2 regions of the Microaerobacter geothermalis genome follow, and region 1 is predicted to be linked to the other one. Evidence: predicted binding sites of a transcription regulator. Region 1 holds the regulator's gene; the other holds the start of a gene.
What was found. Region 1 encodes LexA, which represses DNA repair genes until DNA is damaged. Its sites were predicted from a motif close to CGAACATATGTTCG; they were not measured.
Positions count from the first base shown of each region.

Region 2: L1765_RS05360 (DNA endonuclease) is a predicted target of LexA. The motif match lies at 6,527-6,540, and genes of this name have one in related genera.

Region 1 is NZ_JAKIHL010000004.1:35,680-44,098, reverse strand. Features, by position in the region: gene L1765_RS03810 (methionine gamma-lyase family protein) at 1-49, shown strand, start outside; gene L1765_RS03805 (MerR family transcriptional regulator) at 128-538, shown strand; gene glnA (type I glutamate--ammonia ligase) at 619-1,959, shown strand; gene lexA (transcriptional repressor LexA) at 2,152-2,772, opposite strand; gene L1765_RS03790 (LysM peptidoglycan-binding domain-containing protein) at 2,943-3,239, shown strand; gene L1765_RS03785 (nitrite reductase) at 3,525-5,321, shown strand; gene L1765_RS03780 (DUF896 domain-containing protein) at 5,540-5,725, shown strand; gene L1765_RS03775 (hypothetical protein) at 5,728-6,150, opposite strand; gene L1765_RS03770 (gamma-glutamylcyclotransferase) at 6,317-7,357, opposite strand; gene L1765_RS03765 (aspartate kinase) at 7,579-8,419, shown strand, end outside.
Region 2 is NZ_JAKIHL010000007.1:38,380-46,798, reverse strand. Features, by position in the region: gene hpf (ribosome hibernation-promoting factor, HPF/YfiA family) at 1-502, opposite strand, end outside; gene L1765_RS05395 (cold shock domain-containing protein) at 781-978, opposite strand; gene L1765_RS05390 (amino acid ABC transporter permease) at 1,104-1,775, opposite strand; gene L1765_RS05385 (basic amino acid ABC transporter substrate-binding protein) at 1,979-2,821, opposite strand; gene L1765_RS05380 (flagellar protein FliT) at 3,366-3,755, opposite strand; gene fliS (flagellar export chaperone FliS) at 3,759-4,139, opposite strand; gene L1765_RS05370 (flagellar hook-associated protein 2) at 4,480-6,021, opposite strand; gene flaG (flagellar protein FlaG) at 6,034-6,408, opposite strand; gene L1765_RS05360 (DNA endonuclease) at 6,567-7,637, shown strand; gene L1765_RS05355 (flagellin N-terminal helical domain-containing protein) at 8,064-8,419, opposite strand, start outside.

The DNA of each region.
Region 1 (8,419 bases):
TTATATGTTGGAAAAAAAATTGATTATTTCAGAAAAAAAGATTAAATAATGTAATTTATTATTACATACGTTGACAATGAATATTACGAAAGTTAAAATAGTGGTATGAATGCCTGGAGGTGATAAAATGAGCGATCAAATTCGTAGAAACATGGCGCTTTTCCCTATTGGCATTGTGATGCAGCTGACTGAATTAACAGCAAGACAGATTCGTTATTACGAAGAAAATGAATTAATTCATCCTGCACGAACAAAAGGAAATCAACGTTTATTTTCTTTTAATGATGTAGATCGACTCTTGGAAATTAAATCGTTAATTGAGAAGGGAATTAACATTGCCGGAATAAAGCAGCTGATGCAGTCGAAGGATAAAGATCAAAACGAACCATTGACAGTGATGGACAAAAAATCAGAAAGCAAGCGGAAAGAACTATCCGAAAGCGAACTATTACAAATGTTAAAGCACCAAATTCTGCATAACAGGCCCGGGACATCCCCATCTTTGATCCAAGGAGAACTTTCAAGATTTTTTCACTAAAATTAGTCTTATTAAACTCACATGCCATGGCTGCATATGAGATAAATTTTTAAAAGGAAAAGTGGAAGGAGAGTGCTGTAGTGCCAGGAAGAAACTATACCAGGGAAGATATCTTAAAAATGGCTGATGAAGAAGAAGTTCGCTTTATTCGATTAATGTTTACAGATTTATTGGGGGTTACCAAGAATGTTGAGATTCCAAGAAGTCAATTGGAAAAAGCCCTTGACAACAAAATGATGTTTGACGGTTCCTCTATCGAGGGATTCGTACGTATCGAAGAATCCGATATGTATCTTTATCCAGATTATAATACCTGGGTTGTTTTTCCATGGGGATCTGAAGAAGGTAAAGTTGCCCGTTTAATTTGTGACGTTTATATGCCGGATGGAACACCTTTCCCAGGAGACCCAAGAGGAATTCTAAAGAGAGTTTTGGCAGAAGCAAAAGAGCTCGGGTTTACTGCAATGAATGTTGGTCCTGAACCTGAATTCTTCCTCTTTAAGACAAATGAAAAAGGAGAACCGACGTTGGAATTAAACGACCAAGGCGGATACTTTGATTTTGCTCCTGTTGACCTCGGTGAGAACTGTCGCCGAGACATTGTGATGGTTCTTGATCAAATGGGTTTCGAAGTGGAGGCATCCCATCATGAGGTTGCACCTGGACAGCATGAAATAGATTTTAAATACGCCGATGCCGTACAAGCTGCCGATTATATCCAAACATTCAAACTGGTGGTTAAGACCATTGCCCGCAAGCATGGCTTACATGCTACATTCATGCCCAAACCCGTTTTTGGAATTAACGGCTCTGGAATGCATACCCATCAATCCTTATTTACGAAGGATGGAAATGCTTTCTATGATGAAACCGACAGTTTAGGATTAAGCGAAACCGCCCGTTATTATTTGGCGGGAATTTTAAAACATGCACGCGGTTTTGCGGCTATTACCAATCCGCTCGTAAACTCCTACAAACGTTTGGTTCCTGGTTATGAGGCTCCATGTTATGTGGCCTGGTCAGCAAAAAACAGAAGTCCATTAGTACGTATTCCTGCTTCAAGAGGATTAAGCACTAGAATTGAAGTAAGAAACCCTGACCCTGCTGCTAACCCGTATTTAGCCCTTGCAGTTATGTTAAAAGCTGGTCTGGATGGAATCAAGAACAAACTTCAATTGCCGCCTGCAACTGATCGTAATATCTACATCATGAATGAGCAGGAAAGAAAAGAAGCGGGTATCGAAAGCCTCCCAAGCACATTAAAAGAAGCAATTGACTGCTTGCTCGCCGATAAGGTCATTTGTGATGCACTAGGGGGCCATGCTTTAGAACACTTTGTTCAAGCAAAGGAAATTGAGTGGGATATGTTCCGTACCCAAGTTCATAATTGGGAAAGAGATCAATATATTTCATTGTATTAAACTTACATGCCCCGAAGGGTTACAAATTGATATGAAAATGTATTTTCATATCAAACGTTAATTTTTTGATCATAAAAGTTCAGCACCTATCTCCTAAAGGGATAGGTGCTTTTATAATGGAACCAAAATATTCATACAGCTTGTCATGATCAGCTGGTTTCTGAAAGATTATAAATTCATAACATTTAGCGACTAATGAATTGTTCTAAATACCCCAATTACTTTACCTAAAATGGCTACATTTGTTACTATTATAGGCTCAAGAGACGAGTTTTCAGGCTGAAGTCGAATGCGATTATTTTCTCTATAAAACCTCTTTACCGTAGCATCACCCTCTTCGGTCATAGCAACAACAATATCCCCGTTAGAAGCACTTTGTTGCTTTTTAACAATGACAAAATCACCATCTAATATCCCGGCTTCAATCATACTGTCCCCCTGTACAGTTAACATAAAAACCTCTTGATCACCGACAATCGGGGCGGGGAGAGGAAAGTACTCATCAACATTTTCTATGGCGGTAATGGGTTCTCCTGCCGTAACTTTTCCAACAACTGGAACGTATGTAAAAGCAGTTTTTAAATGCGGTGCGTAGTCATCCTGATCGAGTACTTCAATCGCCCTTGGTTTGGTTGGATCCCGCCTAATATATCCCTTTTTTTCTAAGCGAGCCAGATGTCCATGAACCGTTGAACTGGAAGCTAATCCAACCGCTTCACCGATCTCGCGAACTGATGGGGGATAACCTTTTTCACGAACTTCAGATTTGATAAAATTTAAAATTGCTTTTTGTCGATTGGATAAATCCGTCATTATATCACCTCTTATACTAAATTTACTCTTTATATTCATCATAACACAGAACGTGATATCGTTCAAACATGAGTTCGAAAAATAGTTGCAAAAACATTTGTTCCCTTATATAATTGGACTTAAGAACCAATGTTCGGAATTGTTTTCGGAATTGTTAAGGGGGGATTAACATGTCCAAAGGAATATTTTTTGTTTTACTAGTTTTAATCATAGGATTAGGAAGTGTCTATTCTTATGTTTTTGCTTATGTTGAAAATGAAGGAAATTCTGTCTCTGATCATATAAAACCACCTCATCAATTGATCGTAACGGTAAAAAAAGGAGACACCCTTTGGTCAATTGCCAGTCAAGTGAATAAAAAGGGAGTGGATCTATATAAAATGATATATTACATAAAGAAAACAAACGGATTAAAAGATCATCTTATTTATCCGGGTCAACAGTTGGTGATTCCAGAAATTTCATAAGGCAAAAATAAAACCTTGTCAATTTTGTGACAAGGTTTTATTTTTTCTGTTTAAAATTTAGTTCTGTGATATAAATCACACTGAAGAGTTACATATCATGCTAGCATCCATGTTGAAGGGTTCTCCACACTTTCTACACATGATTGGAAAAATAAAGGGGGGATCGTAAAAGTTTACCAGCACTTTTTCTATTATTTGATATGAAAATATATTTTTCATATCAGTTTGACCCTTCGGGTCATGTAAGTTTAGTTGATTAAAAAATGATTAAAAGGAGGTTTTTACATGCTTAAAAGAGGTCTACTATTCGCATTTCTTCTTTCTCTCATCGTTATTTTAACAGCCTGTTCTTCTGAGACCACTGCTCCATCTGATAAAGCTTCGGAACCAGCTAAAGAACAGGCCCAGCCAACAGAACAACCTGTTAACAAGCCGTCTGAACCAGTTGCTGGTGAACAAGCAAAAGGGGTTGTTCAAAGAACTGATATCGAAAAACTATATGTGGACAGCTGCGGTGGCTGCCATGGACAAACCCGACTTGGGGCCCTCGGGCCAAACCTTTTGCCTGAGCGTCTTTTCTCCGGCATGAAAGAGGAAGATATTTTCAAAGTGATAAAAGAAGGACGTCCTGGAACGCCAATGCCTGCCTTTAACACCGTTTCAAAGGACCGTTCTGACGATGCAACCATTAGGGAACTGATAGAATACCTAAAAACTCCAGTTGCATTAGAGGCTCAAACTTGGTCATTAGAAGATGCCAAGGCTTCATTAGAGGTTATAAATGATGAAAAAACCTTACCAGCACAACCAACCGCCTGGGATCCTAATGAAATTGAAATTGGTGACTTAATGGTTGCCATGGAGCGTGAAACCCGTAAATACGCAGTAATGGACGGTAAAAACCATAAGCTTCTTGGAAAGATTGATGGCTCCTACCGTACACATACCATTCAGTTTGGTCCGGCAGATACTCCTGAAGGACGCTATATGTATGGAATCGGTCGCGACGGTTGGCTCTTTAAAGTTGATATGTATTCGTTTAAAACCGTAAGAAAAGTACGTGTAGGTCTAGATTCTCGTGGAACTGCTGTATCCGCCGATGGTGAATACATCGCAATAAGCAACTATCTGCCAAGCTCCGTAATGATACTTGATAAGTATCTAAACCCGCTTAAATATCTTCCAACCTACGGTATAGATCCGGATGGACAAATCGTTGGAGTGAATGGAAGTCAAAGCCGTGCTGCGGCAATTCTTGATACAGTCATCGATGGAAAACAGATGTTTGTTGTTGCATTAAAAGAAGCGGGACGCGTGTGGGGGATTGATGTATCTAAAGAAGGGGCAGAAAAAGGGTTCCCAATTGTGGTTGATGTTCCAAGGGTAGGACGTATTCTGCATGATGGATTCTTGGATGATAGCGGTCGCTATTTCATGATTGCATCACAAGGCGATAATACGAAGCCAAGTCTACTTGATCCTTCAAAACCTGATAACGGGTTAATGGGTATCGTTGATATGAAGGAAGGTAAACTGGTATCGCAATTACCTGCCGGAATTAAACCCCATCCTGGACCAGGTGCAGTGATACACACTAAGAAAAATGGAGTTCTTTACGCCACACCTGCGATTGGAGAAAACTTAGTAACTTTCTGGAAACAAACAAAAAATGGCTTTGAGGTATACAAGCAAGTTCGTCTTGGTAAAGAAGGAGAGAACGGCGGATCTTTGTTTATTCGCGCCTATAACGGCATAGAAGGAAAAGGCGAAGCCCAAAACTATGTATGGGTAGATATTGCTTTTGCTCCAAACTGGAATAAGGTTTTCGTTATTGATAAAGAATCCCTTGAAGTGGTAAAAGAGATTGACACAGCAGCTATCGCAGGCACTGATCCCCAGAAAACACGTTCAGTCCATCCTGAATATACACAAGATGGGAAATTCGTATATGTAGCTCTTTGGGAAGGAAATGCCGTTCTGGTTTTTAAACCTAATGGTGATTTTGTAACCAAAATTGATGGACCTGTAACACCAACTGGTATTTTCAGCTATGGAGCCCGGGCCGCTGAACCTGGTATTTAAAAAATAATTAACACTTGAACGTTAATTATAATATGAAAAGAGTCCATTCGGAAACATTCCATATGGACTCTTTTTTTTAAAACTGACACCAGGTTCTAAAAGACCGCTTAAACAGTGAAAGTCGCCTATATGTTACATGATAACAGGAGAAAAGGAGGTTGAAATTAAAGGAAAACTTCAGTAAAGTGAAGGGAGTAGATAAGTAGGAGGATTTCAACATGATCACGAAAGAGCATATTGAGCGTATTAATCATCTGGCAAGAAAATCAAAAACCGAAGGTCTTACTGAAAAAGAAAAACAAGAACAGAAAGAACTAAGAGAACTTTACATAAAAACAATGCGACAAAGTTTAAAAAGTCAGTTGGACTCAATAAAAATAATTAATCCTGATGATAAAACATAATTTTATTTTCGATATTGATTAACAATGATTTCCATAATTTTCACGATTGGTTCCAAATCTTTAGGTTGAATTTGTTTGGCTAAAAAGACAATCCTATCAATCATAGAATGATTGTCGATCATTGGTTCTTTCAAGACTGCTAGTTCATTGAAAGTATCTGAAGTATTATTTTTATTAATTTCAATGCTACAATCTACAGAGCTATTATTCGTAACGGAGTGTATATCCTCAATATTTTCAATTTCTGATAAAGAATAGGTTTGGGTAGATTTCGAATCATCATGATAAATAAGGATGTGTCCCTTGCTTTCATCGAACTGAATAATGCGACAAGGGATGTTCATCCTCTTTTTATTTTTATTCACATAAAGTCTTACTAATGTTTTATTAACTATCCATTGTTTCATCATTTTATCCAAAAACATTTAACGTATCTCCTTGCAAGTTAGTTGTTAGATTATGATATCTATCATAGCAGAAGATAGATTTAAAATGCAGGAAATTTTTTTAAACTTTTGCGTCCGATAATATATATTATGTTAACTAATAAAGCAACAAAACAAACTCCTACTCTTAGGAAACCCTGAATGATTAAGAATCCCTCAGCCTTTCAATTTTCTTTACCAGTCGATTTAAATAACTATTACTTAATAAAGCCGCTCCTTCAATAATGGTTCTGGCATATTCTTCACTGGGGGGAATTTCATTTTTTTCTCTTTGGACTACCTCATAGGTGTATGCAGGAATAGTTAAATTGTCAATTTTAATATTTACCAAGATCCTACGGTATGCAGGATTTATAAGATGTTCCCCTGCTCCCTCCCTAATGTCCAAATCCTTTAAATGGTAATGGGGAATCAAGTATAGCACTCCTTCTGTCACAGAACCGGTTTCATAGAGGATATCAGCTACTCCCCTATCATTCCAGTTCTTCGATCTTCTTGTAAAACCAACTCGGTAATTTTCCAATTCAGCTTTCCCCACCACTTTATACTTCGGTACATTCTGCGAAAAAGACTGGCGGTTCATACAGGAGCCATAGGCAAAATAAAGATGCCAAGGCTCAACCTTTCTCTGTTTCCAATTGCCATTAAGAATCAAAGGATATTTTTTTATTAAATTAATTTTCCGATCATCTGGATACCTGTAAACCTGGCATTTCATTACTTGGTGATCATTTGTCCATGCTTCAGTGTACACTCTTTCATACTCATTTAAAGGTGAATGAGCATCGTGATATCCTTCCAGTAAATCCATAGATTGAAAGGCTTTATCTGGATCATGAAGTTCGATGATCTGACCATGGATATATCCGCTGCCTTCCACGATGGCCGGGTATGGACCAAGATCAAACATCCATCCCCTAATGGTAGCGGGTACCACAGATTTTACTTGATCTTTTATTATATGGTGGTAATACTCCCCCTTCAAAAGGGTTCCATAAACAAATACTCGATCTGTCACTTTTACATTTCCCTCCTTTTCATAAGGTACATGGTTCGTTTCAGTAGATAGATTTATGTTGATAAATTCAAGGACAAAATCAAAGGATTTTAGAATCACTCCAGCCTTTACATAAATTACGAGATCAGATGACAGGCCCGCCCCAGTAATGATTATTGTTTTATCCAATTCCTGTAGCCACTACTTTAGATTACGATCTTTTTAGAAATCCGCATCGTATTATCACCCTTTAAAAATTATTTTAACATCACAATACTTACTTTTTCCAATTGATAAAATATGACTTGCAACTGTTTAATAGAACAGATAGGATATAAGGTAAAGGTTTTTTGGTTAATAAGATCAGGCTTTTTAAATCAGAGAGCTTCTAGTGAGTGGGGGAAAACAGAATGAAAGTAGCAAAATTTGGAGGGACCTCCCTTGCCTCTGCACATCAGATTCGCAAGGTATGTCATATTATTACAGGAGATCCAGAACGAAAGATCATAGTAGTTTCTGCACCAGGTAAGAGATTTAAAGAGGATATTAAAGTAACGGATCTTTTAATTGCATTGGCCAGTAAATTTCTAAAGGATGGCCAAGTAAAGGAAGAGTTAAATGATGTTGTGGTGCGATACCGCGAAATTGCAGAAGGTTTGGAATTACCTGAACATATAGTATATGTCATTGAAGAGGACCTTAAAAAACGTCTTGCTCAGGATACAACGAATCAAAAGAAATTTATGGATTCATTAAAAGCGAGTGGAGAAGACAACTGTGCAAAACTGGTAGCCGAGTACCTCCGGACAATGGGTTATGAAGCTCATTATATCAACCCTCGAGAGGCTGGCTTGCTGGTGAGTAATGAATACAGCAACGGACAGGTTCTACCGGAAAGCTATGAGAGGCTTAAAAAGCTTAAAAACTATTCAGGCATATTAATTTTTCCCGGATTCTTCGGATATACCATCGATGGGGATCTTGTCACTTTCCCCCGTGGGGGTTCTGATATCACTGGTTCCATTTTGGCTGCAGCAGTTAAAGCTGATTTATATGAAAACTTTACTGATGTAGACTCCGTTTTTTCTGTTAATCCAAATATAGTGGAGAATCCAAAAGAAATTAAAAAATTAACATATACGGAAATGAGAGAGTTATCCTATGCCGGCTTTTCTGTATTCCACGATGAAGCTTTGGTCCCCGCATTTCAAGCAAAAATCCCTGTTTGTATCAAAAATACAAATAATCCCA
Region 2 (8,419 bases), on a different contig from region 1:
CCACATTTACTTTATTATTGTCTGCATTAGAAAATACAAAGAAGCTATGACCTAACATATCCATCTGTAAAACAGCTTCCTCTGCATCCATCGGTTTCAGGTTAAACCGCTTGGTTCTTACAATGGGAATTCCATCATCTGTCGTGAGATCCTCGCTCGACTCAGGAGAATCTATTTTAAATAGTACTTTTAAACTGCCATCCTGACGGAATTTGCGATTTATTTTTGTTTTGTGTTTTCGAATTTGACGCTCCAGCTTCTCCACCACCAGGTCAATGGAAGCATACATATCACCGCTGGACTCCTCAGCTCTTAGGGTGAGTCTAGGCATCGGGATGGTTACCTCCACATCATGCTCATCCCTTTCAACCCTTAATGTCACATATACATCGCTGTTTGGAGGGGTGTCAAAGTACTTTTCTAAGCGCCCTACTTTTTTCTCTACGTATTCCCGCAAGGCTGGGGTCACCTCTAAATTTTCACCACGAATGTTGTACTTCATCATGAATAACTCCTCCTTCCTACTTATCTATATTCCCTAAATCCCCCCAAAAATCCTTCCCATGTTCAATATTTTTTAGGTAAGAAATCGGGGGATTATGACAATTTTTTTACATCTTTGACCCTTCACGATAGCTGGCATTCATTAGAAAACCCTGGGATCATCCCAGGGTTTTACTGTTACAACTATAATCTTACCGTTTCTTTCAAATATATATCAGATTTACATAAAATGAAGCCTTTGGGCTCTATTTTGAAATCCTTTGATTTACCGGGGAATTATAGCTTTGTAACGTTGGCCGCTTGAGGTCCACGAGGTCCTTCAACGATATCAAATTCTACGGCTTGACCTTCTTCCAAAGATTTGAAACCTTCAGAATTGATCGCTGAATAATGTACAAATACATCGCCGCCTTCTTCGCGCTCAATAAATCCATAACCTTTTTCCGCGTTGAACCATTTTACTTTTCCTTGCATTCAATTACACAATCCTTTCGTAAATAAAATACATGAGATAGTATCCCACAGTTTGACTATATCATTCCACGAATTGTAAGTCAAACAAAAGAATAGTAGCAACTGTAAAACTACGCTTATCTTTTTTAATCGGTGCTATATTTTTTTTCAAGGAAGCTGACAAATCTGGAAATAACCACGGTGAGGGTTAAATAAGCCGCCGCCATGGTTAAGTATGACTCCCAGCGGGCAAAGGTGGATTTTGCAACGGTTGACCCGGTATATGCGAGCTCCGGAGCAGCAATAATTGCCAACAAGGAAGAATCCTTAAGCAAGGCAATAAATTCATTCCCTAAGGGAGGAATCATCCGCTTAAAGGCTTGGGGCAAAATAATATGCCTCATGGCCTGCCCATGGGTCATCCCTAGGGACCGGGCCGCTTCCATCTGCCCCCTATCAATGGATTGAATTCCGGCACGGAAAATTTCCGCAATGTAAGCGCCTGCATTTAAGGAAAGAGCAACAAATCCAGAAAAGATGGCAGACGGAGGAACAGATCCAGGATAAATCAGCTCCCACACCGATGGAATGGCTGCGTAATGAATGATCAGTATTTGAACAAAAAGAGGGGTTCCGCGGAAAAGAGTAATATATGCTCTGGAAGGATACGTGAATAACCAGTTTTTAGATAATCTTCCCATTCCAAAAAGCAATCCCAATATGGTTCCAAAAAATATTCCCACGCTGGTAAAAAGGATGGTAAATCCGATCCCTCTAATAAACATTTCCTGATACTGAATAATAATTTCCCATCTCATGCAAATAATCTCCTCGTTTCCCTTTAATTATGTATGGTTTCGTCCCTTGCCTTTTGGGCAAACGTCTTTTGTCCAATAGGCAAGTAAGACGAAAGTCTAGTTGCACTTATGAAGCGGATTTGAATCATCTGGCAATTCAGAGAAAATGGAAAAGAAATGCGCAGGAGAATCTCTGCGCATTTCCCCACTATATCATTTTAACATTACTTTTCTCCGAAGTATTGATTGTAAATCTTGTCATAAGTGCCATTTTCTTTAATTTTCTTTAACCCTTCATTGAATACATCCAATACTTCTTGGTTTCCTTTTTTGACCATCATGCCGTAATACTCGGTCTCAAAGCTGTCATCCTTAATCAGCTTGTAGTTGTCGGCTACACCTGGCTTCGTTTTCAGATAATCCTGCATAACCGCATTATCTGCTACTACGGCATTGACACGTCCGGTTAGCAAATCCTCTACCGCTGCTGGCGTATCATCATAGGCTTGAAGGCCTTCATAAGTTTTTCCAAACGCCTCTTCTACAACAATTGCACCGGTAGTAGCGGCCTGAACACCTATTTTCAACCCCTGCAAATCTGCCAATTTCTCTACGGGAGAATCCTTTGGCACCATGATCAATTGATAGGCTTCAAAATAGGGATCAGAGAAGTCATAGGTCTGCTTGCGATCCTCTGTAATGGTGATGGCAGAGATACCGATATCTACACGACCCTTATCAATTCCTTCGAATAATCCATCCCATCCGGTATGCTGAATATCAAGTTCGATACCTTGTACTTCAGCAATCGCTTTAATGATGTCCATGTCAAAACCCACAGGCTTCCCATCTGGACCTTGAAGTTCAAATGGCGGATAAGCGGCATCTGTTCCTACCTTGTACACTTTCTTTTCAGCTGCAGGCCCTTGGGCTGGCTGCTGCTCTTGTCCTTCTGCTTTTTGTGATTCAGCAGGTTTTGCTTCCTCTTTCGCTGTTCCGCATCCGATGGCGATCACGGCCAATCCGAGAAGCAGAATAAAAAGCACCATCAGTTTACTGTTCCTCATTAAAAGTCCCCCTTTTTTAGATATACGTATAAAGTAGTACATATGAATCCTTCTGTTCCATCCATACCTTTCTACATGCTATCATTTTAAAGCTTTAAACTGGACAAAGATCATCACATGTGAAATTATACAAGGATATGCATAATAAATCAATCGTTTATTGGTAAACTATTTACTTTCCTTCATCAATGGGACTATCTACTGGATTATCCACTAGATTATCCACAACAAAAAGGTTGATTTGCTGGGTTATGCACAGACTTATCCACATTATCCACAAAAATAGATCCTTTTTATCCACATGAAAAGGGTTTCAATTCCTTTCTGCACCATAGGTCTTTTTTCACCTTTATAGGACTTTTTCCTCAAATTGCATAATGAATAATATTTTGAATATTAGTGTTATAAATTTATTTCGATAACAATAAAGAAATTCCTTCTGCTTCATCATATTTTTTATGGTCAACCCCAGTTGGGATATTTTCTGGACTCAACCAATGACAAAATAGCAACCTCTGACCCACGACCTGCGATGTCAGAGGTTTTACTTTTTCTTATCAAAGAATATGCCGTCCGTTTGATAAGGAACAGGCCCATACGCCTTTGGCAGCTGCTTCCCTTGCTTAATCTTTTTAAGTTGTTTGGACGCTTCGTTTTTCTTCTCTTCCAGCAGTTTTTTTAACTGCTGATCATGTGCCATGATCTTTTTTAATATCAACTGCTTCTCATGGAGAAAAGTGTGAGATAAATGGGACAGGTTGATCTGCTTTTGCAGATGATCAATTTTATTCATCATCTCTTTTCTTCTTGAAAAAAGGTTCTCCAACACATCATAATCGTTCTGACGAACGGCTTCTTTTAATTGTAGAGTAAGGGTCAGCAATTGTTGGTAATCCTGCAATACCCGCTTTTCTCTTGAAAAATCCATTTCCATCCCTTATCCCTGCTGTTTCGCCAGCTTCATCGCCTGGGACCAGGTATCCCTTAATTCAACCACAAAACCTTCAACTTCTGTTAAAATTTCTTTGTCCTTTTTAAGATTGGCTTCTATCAACCGATTTTTCATGTAGTCATATAATGGCAATAGTTGATGGGAGATCTCATAATCCATATTTAAGGTGATCATCAATTCGGTAATAATATCCTGAGCCCGAATATTGTATTCATTGGCTTTATCCATTTTTCCTTCGTCAATCGCCAATTTCGTCTGCTTAATAAAACGAATGGCCCCATTGTATAACATTAGCGTCAGCTCAGCTGGAGTTGATGTAGTGACCTGATTGTTTTGGTAAGTCTGGTAAGGGTTATTTACAGCCATGTTCCCACTCCCTTATATATTTTTTTCACCCATATTGCTATAGATCTGGAATTAAAGATTCCCACGTCCGCTAGTCGAGTTCGTCAGGAAGTGATTCAGGTCCGCTTCAAGTCTAAAGAACGGAGCCCTCAAAAACATCTGGGAATATCAAAGGTGGAGTCAGTTTGAGGGCTAATTCCCGTTCTTTAGCCTCAACGCTAAAGCACGAACTCGAAGGCTGTCCGTATGAATCTTTAATTCCGTCTAAATATCCAAGGATTGATCATCAAAGATTTGATATGAAAATACCTTTTCATATCAATTTGTGACCCGTAGGGTCATGGATGTTTAGTTTGAAAATCTATGATTGTGCTCCACCACCGAATTGCTGCATCAGCCAACCTGCTTGGGAATTATACTGACTGATCGCCCTTTCCATGGCGGTAAACTGCCTCCAATAGCGGTTTTCGATTTCAATTAAACGGTCTTCAAATTCATTCATATCATTCTCTAATCGATCCAATGCTTTTCCGAGAACGCTTTGGTCTACGGTAGAATAACTGTTGCTGCTGCCTGCCTTATCGGTAATTTTGTCCATCGCATCTTTTATACTTTCATAAAGCCGGGCTGCTATTCCTCGCTGACTTTGGTCTGTATCATGGGTCTGGGTAAACAAATTCATCACTTTCTCAGGATTATCAGTCAATGCTTGTCGCAGCTTATCTTCATCAATAATGATTTTCCCTTTCTGGTCGTAGGAACCGGTCTTAAAACCAATGTCAAACATACTGTCCATGTCTGATGGCAATCCCGTTACACTGTTGGCAAAATCATTTCTAAATTGAGCCAGGGCATTGGAAAGGATGGTGTCACTTCGTAATAACCCGCTTTTGGCCTTTTCTTCCCATAGCTCAATTTGTTTTTCGGACATCTCTTCCTTTTGCTTTTCCGTTAAAGGAGGATAGTCCCGATATTTCTCTTCAGAAAGCTTGGTATTGATTTTGTCGATCACTTCATTATATTTCCCAATAAATTCAACGATTTTGTCAAAAACCTGTTCCGTATTGCTTGAAACATTTAAGTTAACCGTTGTTCCAGGAGCTTCACTTTGCAGATCAAAATTAATTCCATTGATCGTAAATTGATTGGTTGACATCGTGAAGCTTGCCCCATTATATACGATTTGAGCATCTTGTCCAGTTAGTGTAAGTTTGCTAGGGTCTCCATCAGAATCAGCGGTAAAATCAATCTTTAATGTGGTTCCAAATAATGTTCCCGTTGTATCTTGAAGATTGATTTGCGCTGATGAACCCGTTCCGGTTGAGTTTAGAAAAAAGCGGTCCAAATTTTTGTCATAAGACACTTTTACGCCCAATCCATTTCCATTGGCATCCTTATAATTGTTTATATCATTCACAACATCATAGATCGTTTTTGTGGATGTGTCATAGGAAAACGCAACACCGTTCAGGGTAAACGCTACGGTGCCTGTGATGCCAAATTGATTGCTTAATGAGGAAGTATCTATATTTCCGTTTGCATCTAGATTAGATCCAAGGGCAGCCGTACTGGTTGCCGAAACCCCCCTTGCTATCTTTTGTACCTCAACGGTATGAACCCCGTCCACTGCACTGGAGCTGGCTGTGGCTTTTACAATCGTCTCATTTGAGGAGCTTGCCGATTTACTCAGGTAAGTGGATTGAAGTTTCATATCAAAGGCCATGTTTCTCAATTCCAAGAGGGATGTATTCATTTCCCGATACGCATCACGCTGCCACTCCAGGGTTTGTTTTTTCTGCTCCATTTTATCCAAGGGGATTCGTTCAGCATTCATTAATTTCTGTACGATTGACTCAGTATCAATTCCCGAAGCGAGTCCGGAAAAGCGAAGGTCATTGATCATTCACGTCACCTCCTAAATCTTTTTATCTACTAAAAGCCCCAAGGCCTCCTGGATATTGGCCACGATATCCAATAGCTTTTTGGGCGGAATTTCCCGGATTACTTGATTAGTTCGGTCATCCACGATGGTCACATAGTATTCATTTAGTTTCTCGTGAAGTTGAAACTTAAGATGGGTTTGAGAAGATGCTTCTAGTACTTTGTTTAATCCATCCACTACTTTTTGAGCATCCGTTTTGCTTAAAGAAACTTTGGCATATTGAGCTTCATCCTCAACTTGATTAGATGTTGAAGGGTTGTGATTAATATCGCCTTTGATTTGAACCTCCGTATCTATCGGTTCAATTTTAATACCAGAGGATGAAGAATTAATCTTTGGGATATCCATCATACCGCCCTCCTAAAGAAACTATATATATGGGTATCGGCATAAATGAGGTTAATGTTAAGAGATTAATCGACCATTTGCTATGGACTTTTAAATAAAAATATGTTAGTTTTTTGTTAGAACGTTTGTTCTGTAATCTTTTTGAGGTGAAAAGAATTATGACAAAAAATGAAATTAAAAAATATATTCGGGACCATTTTCCTAATACACCAACAGAAATAATTGCGAAAAAATTGGGGCTCTCCATTCATCAGGTTCGAAAGATAGCTTCTCAACTAAAAATCAAAAAAGATACTCATTATTTAAAAGAATTACAAAAAAATCTGGTTTCTAGCCGTCGAAAATGGTATTTAAAGCAAATACCAGTATTGAAGCCCACTTTTATTCAAGAGCAAATCATTTTTGGAAGTCTATTGGGTGACGGAGGATTAACAAAAGGAACTAAAAGAAGCCGCCATTGCAGCTATAAAGAACATTTTTCTCCCAATCAGTTACCCTATCGCAAGTGGAAACAGAAAATCTTATCCTCACTTGGTTTTCATTTTACCCATTACAATCATCTCCGATCATATTCCCATCCATATTTTTCAAAACTATATCGTTCATTTTATAAGGACAATCTAAAAATTGTGCCTAGAGAATTGTTACCATTAATGACTCATCCCATTTTCCTGGCCACACTTTATATGGATGACGGAAGCCTCATACTTAGTCATAGACCAAAAAATCGCCAAAATATCATTTATGTTCATCCCACTATTGTCCTGTATACTTTAAACTTCAGCAAGGGAGAAAATGAAATGCTCGCGAATCATCTTAACGAGACATTCAAAACGAAATTCGTCCTTTCAAAACATCCTCATGGTAATCATTACATACTAAAATTAAATAAAGTTCAAGAAGTCGAACATTTCTTATCCATTGTAAAACCCTATGTATCTCAAATTCCTGAATTTCTCTATAAGTATGATCTTAAATACCGCCTTAAAAAGGAACAAGAAAAAATTAACTCTACTTTTAGTGAAACAGTCCAATTACAATTGAGTTCGTCTACCAGAAAAAGACCGTATACTAACAAAGAGATTAAGGTGATGACAACCATGAAAAAGGAAGGTTATACTGACCAAGAAATTGCAGATCAATTAAACCGAACTTATTGGTCTATTGTTTATAAGTTTGCCGATTTGAGAAAGTCTGTTAAGAATAATGATTTCCTTAAAAAAAGTTGAGCCACAAGAGAAACTCTTGTGGCCATTTTGTTATGAATTGGGTTTTTATCGAAGTAACTGAAGTATTCCCTGAGGTTGTTGATTGGCTTGCCATGCCTCAATGCCTTTCGGTCATTGTGTAGACTATATCTTCACCCTCAGCATGATCTGTTAGGGGCTGGGCACTTCGAGTGGTGTTTATTGCCACCCTACGGACTTCATCACCAATTAGCATCTTGCTTTAGGTGGTATGTCCTAGTCGTTGAACCTTCTCCACTCTTTCGAGACAGGAGCTTGGCTGCTGATTATCCATTGTATCATCCTTATCATTCTCAAACCCTCACGTTTGCCGTTTCCAGCTGCGTTGTGGTAGACAAGGCTTTAGGAAGTTCCAGCAATTCACCCAGTGATAATCTAATCTGTTTCCAAATTAGACGCCCTTTCTTGTTATGCAACAAGAAGTTGAGCCAACATGGCTTGTGCAGCTTGCTGTAAAATGTTGTTTTTGGTAAATGCCATCATTTCTTTTGCCAGATCGGCATCACGGATACGAGACTCAGCTGCAGTTAAGTTTTCAGCAGAAGTACTCAGGTTATTAATTGTCTTTTCCAAACGGTTTTGGTAAGCACCAAGTTTAGAACGTTCACTAGATACTGTTTTAATTGCATCATCAATTGTAGTAATCGCACTATTCGCATTGGATTGAGTAGAAACATCTATTCCGCTAACCCCAAGAGCAGCAGAACGCATATCACTAATACTTACATACATATTTTGATCTTCATTAGCACCTATTTGCATAA